DNA from 2 places in the Micromonospora sp. WMMD1102 genome. Region 1 is predicted to be linked to the other one. Evidence: riboswitches for the same ligand, from Rfam matches in the RefSeq annotation. Region 1 holds a riboswitch; the other holds the start of a gene.

Region 1 (4,625 bases):
TGGCACCGGCCGCCCAGGCCGCCGCCGGCTGCCGGGTCGACTACCAGGCCAACCAGTGGACCGGTGGCTTCACCGCCGCAGTCAAGGTGACCGCCGGGGACGTCGCGGTCAACGGCTGGACCGTGACCTGGACCTACGGTGGCGATCAGCGGATCACGAACGGCTGGAATGCCCAGGTCACCCAGTCGGGGGCGACCGTGACCGCCCGGAACGCGGCCTGGAACGGGTCGCTGCCGGCCGGCGGCTCGACCGAGTTCGGCGTGCAGGGCACCTATTCGGCCAGCTCGGCGGCACCGAGCGGGTTCACCCTGAACGGCGAGTTGTGCAACGGCGCCGAGCCGACCACCCCGCCGAGCACCGCACCGCCGACCAGCCAACCGCCGACCACCCCGCCGACAAGCGTCCCGCCGACGATCACCCCGCCGCCGACCGTGCCGCCGACCACCCAGCCGCCGAGCGGCTGCGGCACGGCGGTGCTCTGCGACGGCTTCGAGAACCAGACCGGCAGTACGCCGTCGGGCGACTGGGCGGTCAGCTATCCGGACTGCTCGGGCAGCGGCACCGCCAGCATCGACACCTCGGTCGCGCACCAGGGCACCCGCTCGGTACGCATAAACGGGGCGGTCGGCTACTGCAACCACGTCTTCGTCGGCTCCACCCGCAACCTGAGCGGGGTCGGCGCGGTGCGCTACGCCCGGCTCTGGGTACGGCACACCACCGCACTGCCGACCTCGCACGTGACCTTCCTGGCCATGCGGGACGCCGCCGACGGCAACCGTGACCTGCGGATGGGCGGGCAGAACGGCGCGTTGCAGTGGAACCGTGCCTCGGACGACGCCACCCTGCCGGAGCAGAGCCCGAACGGCGTGGCGCTGAGCATGCCGTTGCCGGTCAACCAGTGGTCCTGCCTGGAGTTCATGGTCGACGGCACCCAGGGCCGGCTCTCCACCTGGGTCAACGGCACCGCGGTGACCGGGCTGACCGCCGACGGCACGCCCACGCACGACGTCGACGGGCAGTGGTACAACCGGGCCGACTGGCGGCCGAACCTCACCGACCTGCGGCTGGGCTGGGAGAGCTACGGCGAGGGTGCCGACACGCTCTGGTTCGACGACGTGGCGCTCGGTTCGAGCCGGATCGGCTGCTGACCGGGGTACGCACCCCGGCGGTCGCCGCCTGACGGAAAAGCGGACCGCCGGCACTGCCCAGGGGTGGCGGGCGGTGCCGACGGTCCGCGACAGGTTACGCGATCGATCCTCAGTTCATCGACAGGTGTACGTGGTTGGTGTGGTCGCTCGACGGGTCGCCGTTGCCCCCGTTGTACGTCTTCCAGCCACTGCTCGGCAGCCAGATCTGCTTGAACCAGATCACGTACAGCACGCCGAGCCGGTTGGCGTTGCGCACGTAGTACGCCGCCAGGTTGTTGCCGTACGTCCGGTCGCCGCCGGTCGCCACTCCGCCGAACCCGTTCTTCTGGGCGGCGAAGTCGCAGGCCTGTCCCTTCGGGTGCTCGCCGCTGCCACCGCTGCGGAAGCAGGAGACGAACCGGGTGAAGCCGGCGGCCTGGGCCTGCTTGAGCGCGTGCAGGGTGCGCGGGGTGATGCAGCCGCTGGTGGTCGGGTCGTCGAGACTGCACGACTCGTCCGGGAAGGAGCCGTCGGGGTTGCGGGGTGCCGGCCGGGCGGAGCCGCCGCCGCTGCCGCTGATCCCCGAGCCCGCGCCGCCGCTGTTGTTCGCCGCCGCGAGCGCCCGTTCGGCCTGCTTCTTGCGGGTCTCCATCACCTCGACCTGCTTGCGCTGCTCGCCGATCTCCTTGTCGAGCGCGGCCTTGGCCTGGGTTTCCTTGTCCAGGCTCTCCCGCAGCCCGCGCAGTTCCCGGCTCTCGTTCGCCGAGATCGTGTCGAGTGCGGCGGCCCGGTCCACCAGGCTGGTCGGCGAGCCGCTGTTGAGCAGCGCGGAGACCTGCCCGAGTCGACCGGTCCGGTACGCCATGTTGCCCATCTCGGCGACCCGTTCGCTCCGGGTCGCCACCTCGGTACGCAGCGCGGCAAGCTGCTGGTTCAGTTCCTTCTGCCGCTTGACGGAGTTGTCCAGTTTGGTCTTGGCGTTCAGATAGCCCTTGCTGGCGGCCTGGAGCTGCTCGCGCAGGCTGTCGGTGCCTCCGTCGATGTCGTCGCCGCCGGGAGCCGCGGCCAGCGCCCCGGGGGTCGCGTACTCCGGTGCCGCGGCGGCGGGTGCGCCGCCGAGCGCCGCGAGGACCATGCCCAGGGTGAGCGCCGCGGTGACCGCGAGCTTCCCGGACGGTCCCGAGGCGTTCCGCGCGGACGCCGGAGCGTGTCGGGTGGGTGCCAGGAACGGCATATGACAGTGTCCTTCCGTCAGCCGCCGACCGGGTTAGCTGACGGGTTCGGGACGGAAGATCCCTACCGCTGGCGCGGATGCACCCCTGGTACGTGGTTCCCCGGCTCGCGCGTGGCGATTAGGCGGCGGCCCCCGCAGGCGCCGGAGGGCGCCGCCCGGCGGAGACCGGAGCCGAGCCTACCGGCAGTTGCTGTCCGGGGATACGTGGCGTTGCCAGAGTTGAATTCACGATTCTCCTGCTTCGGGTGGATGTATCCGGACAAATATCTCCGGTGCCGGCCGGAAACTTAAGATGCCGCTAACTATCGGTGAGCTCCGATGGTGTGACCATCCCGTCAACCGAGCTGGTATTCGCGCTGGACCGTGACGGCGTGGTAACGCAGAATGAGCAGGTCCGCCGCCTGATGACGGTGACAGCATCTGCCGACCGCCGGGGTGATAACAATGCTTGACCAATCGGCGTCGCTTCCGGCCCGCATCCGGGCGTTGCGCACAGAGCGGAAGCTGTCTCAGGACAGGCTCGCCGTCGCAATCGGGGTGTCCAAGTCCACGGTGCAGTATTTCGAGGCAGGGAAGCTGATTCCGCAGGAAGGCACGGCACAGCGCCTTGACGGGGTGTTCGGCACCGACAGCGAGATTCAAGGGCTGGCAAAGACGGCACACGAAGACCTGCGCCCGTGGCTACGCCCATGGGCCGAGAATGTGCGTCGCGCGATCCTGCTGCGGTCCTGGGAACCGCTGTTGATCCCGGCTCCGCTACAGCGTGAGCCGTATATGCGAGAGATGTTCGCGGGAGTCCCGGCGAACGTGGGGAGGGTGGAGGATCTCGTCGCGGACCGGGCAGCCCGGCAGGCGGCGGTTCTGGATCAGAACCCGCCGGTGACGATTTCCTGCATCATCGCGGAATTCGCGCTCCGGCGCGGGTCGCGCGACGTCATGAAAGATCAGCTCGGCTATCTCGTCGACATCGGACACCGACCCTTCGTCACGGTACGTGTGCTGCCGGATGTCGCCGGAGGTCTGCATGCTGGTCTGGGTGGCCCGATCTCGCTGGCAACCCTGAGAGACGGTAGGCGGATCTCGTACCTTGATGATCAGTTGCAGGGCAAGGTGGTGGCCTCGGTACGGGATGTGGGTGACCTAGAGCTATCCTGGGAGTCGATCAACGGTTTGGCGATGACGACCGACCAGAGCAGAGACCTACTTCTGGAGGTGCTGAATGAACACAAGTGACGCTGCCGCCTGGCGGAAGTCCACGCGTTCCGGCGGCAACTCGAACTGCGTCGAGGTGGCCGACAACCTTCCCGGCCGAGTGCTGGTCAGGGACACCAAGGACCGGGACGGCGGGACGCTTACCTTCGGCCCGGCCGCCTGGCGGGCGTTCGTCGGCCTGACGAAGTCGCACGCCTGACACAGCGGCACCGACGAGCCAGCCCACCAGGGTTCGCCGCCAGGGTCGGCCACCGTCAGACCGGTTCGACCGTGGTGAGTCGCTGGGTCGCCCGGGAGAGCGCGACATAGAGGGTGCGTACCCCGGCCGCCGAGTCGGCCCGGATCTCCGACGGCCCGACCAGCACCACCCCGTCGTACTCCAGGCCCTTCGCCTGCATGGTGTCGACAACCGACAGGCGCGGCCCGGCGGGCTCCAGCCAGTCGGCGACCTCGGCCCGCCGGTCGGCGGAGCTGATCACCCCGACCGTCCCGTCGACCTCGGCGAGCAGCTTCGCCGCCGCCTCCCGGACCGCGTCCGGCAGTTCGGCGGCCGGCACCACCAGCTCGACCGGATCCACCCCGGTGGCCCGGACCGCTACCGGCAGCGGCAGGTCGGGGGAGACCTCCCGGATCACCCGGGCCGCCGCCGCGAAGATCTCCGCCGAGTTGCGGTAGTTGGTGGTGAGCGTGAACTCGTGCCGGGGACGCCGGCCCAGCGCCTTGTCCCGGGCCCGGGTCAGCTCCGCCGGGTCGCCGGTCCAGGCGGTCTGCGCCGGGTCGCCGACCACCGTCCAGGAGGCGAGCCGGCCGCGCCGGCCCAGCATCCGCCACTGCATCGGGGAGACGTCCTGGGCCTCGTCAACCACCACGTGCGCGTACTCGCGGTAGTCGGCCGGCCGCTCGGCGGCGGCGTCCCGGCCGGACCGGGCGGCGCGCTGCCGGTCGGCGTAGGTGGTCACCTCGCGCACCCCGCCGGCCAGCTGGTACGGGTCGCGTCGGCGCTTCGCCGGGCGGGGCGGCCGGCCGAGCAGGTGGTCGAGTTCGTCGAGCAG
Region 2 (4,625 bases), 2.2 Mb from region 1:
CACCGACCCGATCCACAACTTCATGGACTACTCGGTCGACGCCTGCATGTACGAGTTCACGTACGGTCAGGCGTTCCGGATGCTCAAGGCGTGGAAGGCGTTCCGCGAGCCGTAGGCGTGCGTGCGTGCCGGCAGCTCAGGGCGTCGGGACGGGCTCCTCTTCCACCGCCCGGCGCCGGCCGCGCCGCCTCGACCCGGTGGTGGCACCGACCGGTGTGCCCGGTGCGCCCGGTGCGGCGCCGGCCGGGTCGAGCCAGACCTGCACGGCCGGTCGTTCGGACCGGTCTCCGGCCGCGAGCGGGGTGGCGCCGTTGCTGCCGTGCCGGGCCACCATCGCGACGTCGACGGTGAACTCGAAGAGCCGCCAGTCGACCTGCGGGGCGGCCCGCAGGTTGCCGGCGAGCTGGTCCACCCGGGCCTGGTCGGTCACCGGCCGGGCCCGACCCGCGACGTACGCCTCGTCGTCGCTGTCCTCGGGCGGGAACGAGTGCAGCGCGTATCGGCCGTCGCGTTCGAGGTCACGCCGCTTCGGAGAGTCGACGACGAAACAGAAGAGTCCCTCGTCGGTGATGACCGGGGACACCGGGTGCACCCGCGGCCCACCGTCGGCGCGCACGGTCGCCAGGTAGCCGAGACCCGGACCGTACTGCTGGATGAGGACGCGGATCGCGTCGGCGAGTCGTGGCTCGTCAGAGGCGAATTCGGACCAGGATGCCATGCCCACATTCTATCGAACACCTGTTCGATCACCTACCCCGATCCCACCCATCGGCGAGGTCGCGGCCGGTCACCGTCACGCCACTCGCTAAGGTGATCCGGTGCTGCTCTCCGACCACGACCTAGTGATCGAGATCAAGGCGGGCACCCTCGCGCTGGAGCCGTTCGAGCCCGCGCTGGTGCAGCCGTCGAGCATCGACGTACGCCTGGACCGGCTCTTCCGGGTCTTCAACAACCACCTCTACACGCACATCGACCCGGCGATCCAGCAGGACGAGCTGACCTCGCTGGTCGACGTGCCGGACGGCGAGCCGTTCGTGCTGCACCCGGGTGAGTTCGTGCTCGCCTCCACGCTGGAGGTGATCTCCCTCGGCGACCAGCTCGCCGGCCGGCTGGAGGGCAAGTCGAGCCTGGGCCGGCTCGGCCTGCTCACCCACTCCACCGCCGGCTTCATCGACCCCGGCTTCTCCGGCCACGTGACGCTGGAACTGTCGAACGTGGCCAACCTGCCGATCCGGCTCTGGCCCGGGATGAAGATCGGGCAGCTCTGCATCTTCCGGCTCTCGTCGCCGTCGGCCCACCCGTACGGATCGGCCGTCTACGGCTCGCGCTACCAGGGACAGCGCGGGCCGACTCCGAGCCGTTCCTGGCAGAACTGGCGCACCTGGCCCACCCGCTGAGGCACGGCGCCACCCCGTCGGCCGAACGGCAGAACCCCCGCCGCACCTGCGCGACGGGGGTTCTGCGTTGACTCGGTCGACTCGGAGACCGTCGACCCGGGGACCTCAACCCGGAGATTTCAGCCCGGTCTGCCGAAGCTGTGGATCTCGCCGTCGTCCATCCGCTTCATCTTGACCGGTTCGCCGGCCCGGGAGGCGTGCACGATCCAACCGTTGCCGACGAACATGCCGACGTGGCTGAGGTCGGCATAGTAGAAGACCAGGTCACCAGGGCGCAGCTCGGAGCGGCTGATCTGCTTCGTCTGTCCGCGCTGGGCGCGGGCGTTGTGCGGCAGCGAGACGCCACCCTTGGCCCAGGCGGCCAGGGTCAGGCCGGAGCAGTCGTACGAGCCGGGGCCTTCGGCACCCCACTTGTACGGCTTGCCGATCTGCGCGCACGCGAACTTGACCGCCTGGCCGGACGGGCCGCCGGGGTAGGTCGCCGGGCAGGGCGCGGGCCGCAGCGGGCCGGCGGAGCCGTTCCCGTACGCCTGGATCCGCAGCTTCTGTAGCCGCTCGACCTCGGCGTCGATCTCCTTCTTCTTCGCCGCCAGTTCCGCCTCGGTCTTGGTCAGCTGGGTGACCAGCCGGTCCAGCGGAGCCTTCTGGGCGGCGTACTTCTCCTTGAGGTCGACGACCTCCTGCACCTCGCGCTGCTGCTGGCGCGCGAACTGGTCGAGCACCGAGAGCTGGCCGACCAGCGCGGTCGGCGACTTCGAGGTGAGCAGGGCGTTGACCGCCGAGGCCTTGTCACCCTTGTACGCCTGCACGGCGAAGTCGCTCACCCGGTTCATCGCGGCGTCGATCTGCGACTGCAGCGGGGCGATCTTCTTCTGCAGGGTGGCGGCCTGCTTCTTCTTCGCCGCCAGGTCCTGCCGGGTGGCGTTGTGCTTCTCGACGACCGGCTCCAGCTTGCGCCAGGCGGTGTCGATCTGCTGCTCGATCTCGGCCACCGACGGCTCGGCCAGTGCCGGCGTCGTGCCGGTGAACAGCACGACGGCGCTGGCGAGGGCGGTGAGGGCGATGACGAGGATGGACCTTCGAGGGCGCGGTTTCGCGTTCCCGGCGTCGGCGGCTGCCGACGGGAGGGAGGGCGACCGCGGCGGGGCAGGGGAAGCCACCGGGGTCCGTACTCCTTCTTCCGTAGCCCGCCTACCGGGTTAGCTGACGGGTTCGGGCGGAAAGAGTGTCGCCCTACCGCAGAAGGCGCGGATTCACCCCAGGATGCTCGGGTCCCCGGTTCGCTCTGTGTGACGATTCGGCGGTGTCGAGACGTCGCCGCCCGGCTAGGCGGCCTGCCGTCGGCTCGACGGTCCCCAACCTTAGAGAAGGGTGTTATCCAAACGCAACCCCGTGATCTGAGTCGATTCGTTGTGTATCGGGGCGGTCACGGACGGCGCGAACCGACGCTCGGCGGAGTCGACCCACGAGGACCGGCTCGGACACGCTCGGTATAGGTGAAAGTTTTCTACATGGCGACGAGCTTGTTTGGCAGGTATTGACCGCAGCGGTGTCCCGGGTGGAGGGTGATCGGCAGGCCCACCCCGGCCCCTGGAGGTTCGATGCTTCCCACGACAACGCCGCTGAGCAGGAAAATCGCGATCGGCACCGCCCTGCTCGGCGCTGCGGCACTGCTGCCGGCCAGCCCCGCGCTCGCCGCGCCGCCGTCGACCGACACCCGGCAATCCGAGTACGCCGACACCCGGCAGTCCGAGTACGCCGCCGCGGCGACCCGGCGGCCTGGTACGGCGCGGTGGCCCGGTACGCCGGCAGCGACCGCGCGGACGCCGCCGCCGCCTTCGCTGACGAGGTGTACCGGACCCTCGCCGAGGGTGCCAGCCGGACCACCGACGACGGGCACCGGATCACCCTCCCCGGCCACCCCGGGATCGTCCCGCAGCGGCACTGGCTGGACCGGCTCGGCCTGCCCGGCCGACCCCGCCCGGACGGGCTGGAGTGCCCGCGCGACATCTCCTGCGAGTGGATCCCCGCCCCCTACCAGGCGTTCGGCGAGGGCGACTACGGCAACCACGACCTCTCCGACCGGCCCGCCCGGCAGAAGGTCGAGTACATCGTCATCCACGACACCGAGGGCAGCTACGACACCACGCTGCGGCTGGTCCAGGACCCGACCTACGTGAGCTGGCACTACACGCTCCGCTCCGCCGACGGGCACATCGCGCAGCACGTGAAGGGCAGGGACGTGGCCTGGCACGCCGGCAACTGGTACGTCAACGCCAAGGCGATCGGCCTGGAACACGAGGGCTTCGCCGCACAGGGCACCTGGTACACCGAGGCGATGTACCGGACCTCGGCCAAACTGGTCCGCTACCTCGCCGACCGGTACGACATCCCGCTCGACCGCGACCACGTCATCGGGCACGACAACGTCCCCGGGATCCTGCCGGCGAACGTGCGCGGCATGCACTGGGAACCCGGGCCGTACTGGGACTGGTCGCACTACTTCGACCTGCTCAGGGCGCCGTTCCGGGGCGTCGGCGCACCGGCCGCCGGACTGGTCACCATCGACCCGGACTTCGCCACCAACCGGCCGGCGTTCACCGGCTGCACGGCGGCCGGGGTGCCGTGCCCGGCGCGCGGGTCGTCGTCGGTGGTGCTGCGCACCGCACCGACCGCCGACGCGCCGCTGGTGAACGACCTCGGGCTGCGCCCGGACGGCACCCCGAACACGATGCACATCTCCGACCACGGGGCGCGGGCGTCGGCCGGACAGACGTACGCGCTCGCCGGCCGGCAGGGCGACTGGACCGCGATCTGGTATCTCGGGCAGAAGGCGTGGTTCCACAACCCGAGGTCGAAGCCGACCGCGAAGTGGACGGTGGGCCTGGTCGCGACGCCGAAGCCGGGCCGGGCGACGATTCCGGTGTACGGCCGGGCGTACCCGGAGGCGGACGCCTATCCGGCCGGCGTACCGGTGCAGCCGGTCACCCCGTTGCAGTACACCCTCGCCGCCGGGCAGCGGTACGCCGTCGGGAACGTGCTGCCCGGCGAGTACTACCGGGCCACCACCTTCGACGGCTCGTCACCCGGGGACTGGACGGTGGTCCGGGGCGACAGGCGGTACGTCCAGATCCAGTTCGGCCACCGGATCATGTTCGTGCACGCCGACGACGTACGGCTGCTGCCGTCACCGGTCGGCGCACCGCACTGAGCCGAGGCCGGACCCGG

The links. A riboswitch is a leader RNA that binds a small molecule or an ion and turns the genes downstream of it on or off. The one in region 1 is predicted to bind cyclic di-AMP.
Region 2: linked by a shared signal. The riboswitch ahead of O7626_RS34865 (C40 family peptidase) and the one ahead of O7626_RS24510 (hypothetical protein) in region 1 are both predicted to bind cyclic di-AMP.

The regions. Positions count from the first base shown of each region.
Region 1 is NZ_JARUBN010000001.1:5,473,398-5,478,022, reverse strand. It holds gene O7626_RS24515 (cellulose-binding domain-containing protein) at 1-1,148, shown strand, start outside; gene O7626_RS24510 (hypothetical protein) at 1,258-2,361, opposite strand; cyclic di-AMP (ydaO/yuaA leader) riboswitch at 2,368-2,496, opposite strand; gene O7626_RS24505 (helix-turn-helix transcriptional regulator) at 2,806-3,594, shown strand; gene O7626_RS24500 (DUF397 domain-containing protein) at 3,581-3,772, shown strand; gene O7626_RS24495 (AAA family ATPase) at 3,828-4,625, opposite strand, start outside.
Region 2 is NZ_JARUBN010000001.1:7,679,690-7,684,314, reverse strand. It holds gene O7626_RS34880 (zinc metalloprotease) at 1-115, shown strand, start outside; gene O7626_RS34875 (pyridoxamine 5'-phosphate oxidase family protein) at 137-718, opposite strand; gene dcd (dCTP deaminase) at 819-1,397, shown strand; gene O7626_RS34865 (C40 family peptidase) at 1,517-2,557, opposite strand; cyclic di-AMP (ydaO/yuaA leader) riboswitch at 2,570-2,710, opposite strand; gene O7626_RS34860 (hypothetical protein) at 2,905-3,114, opposite strand; gene O7626_RS34855 (peptidoglycan recognition family protein) at 3,190-4,608, shown strand.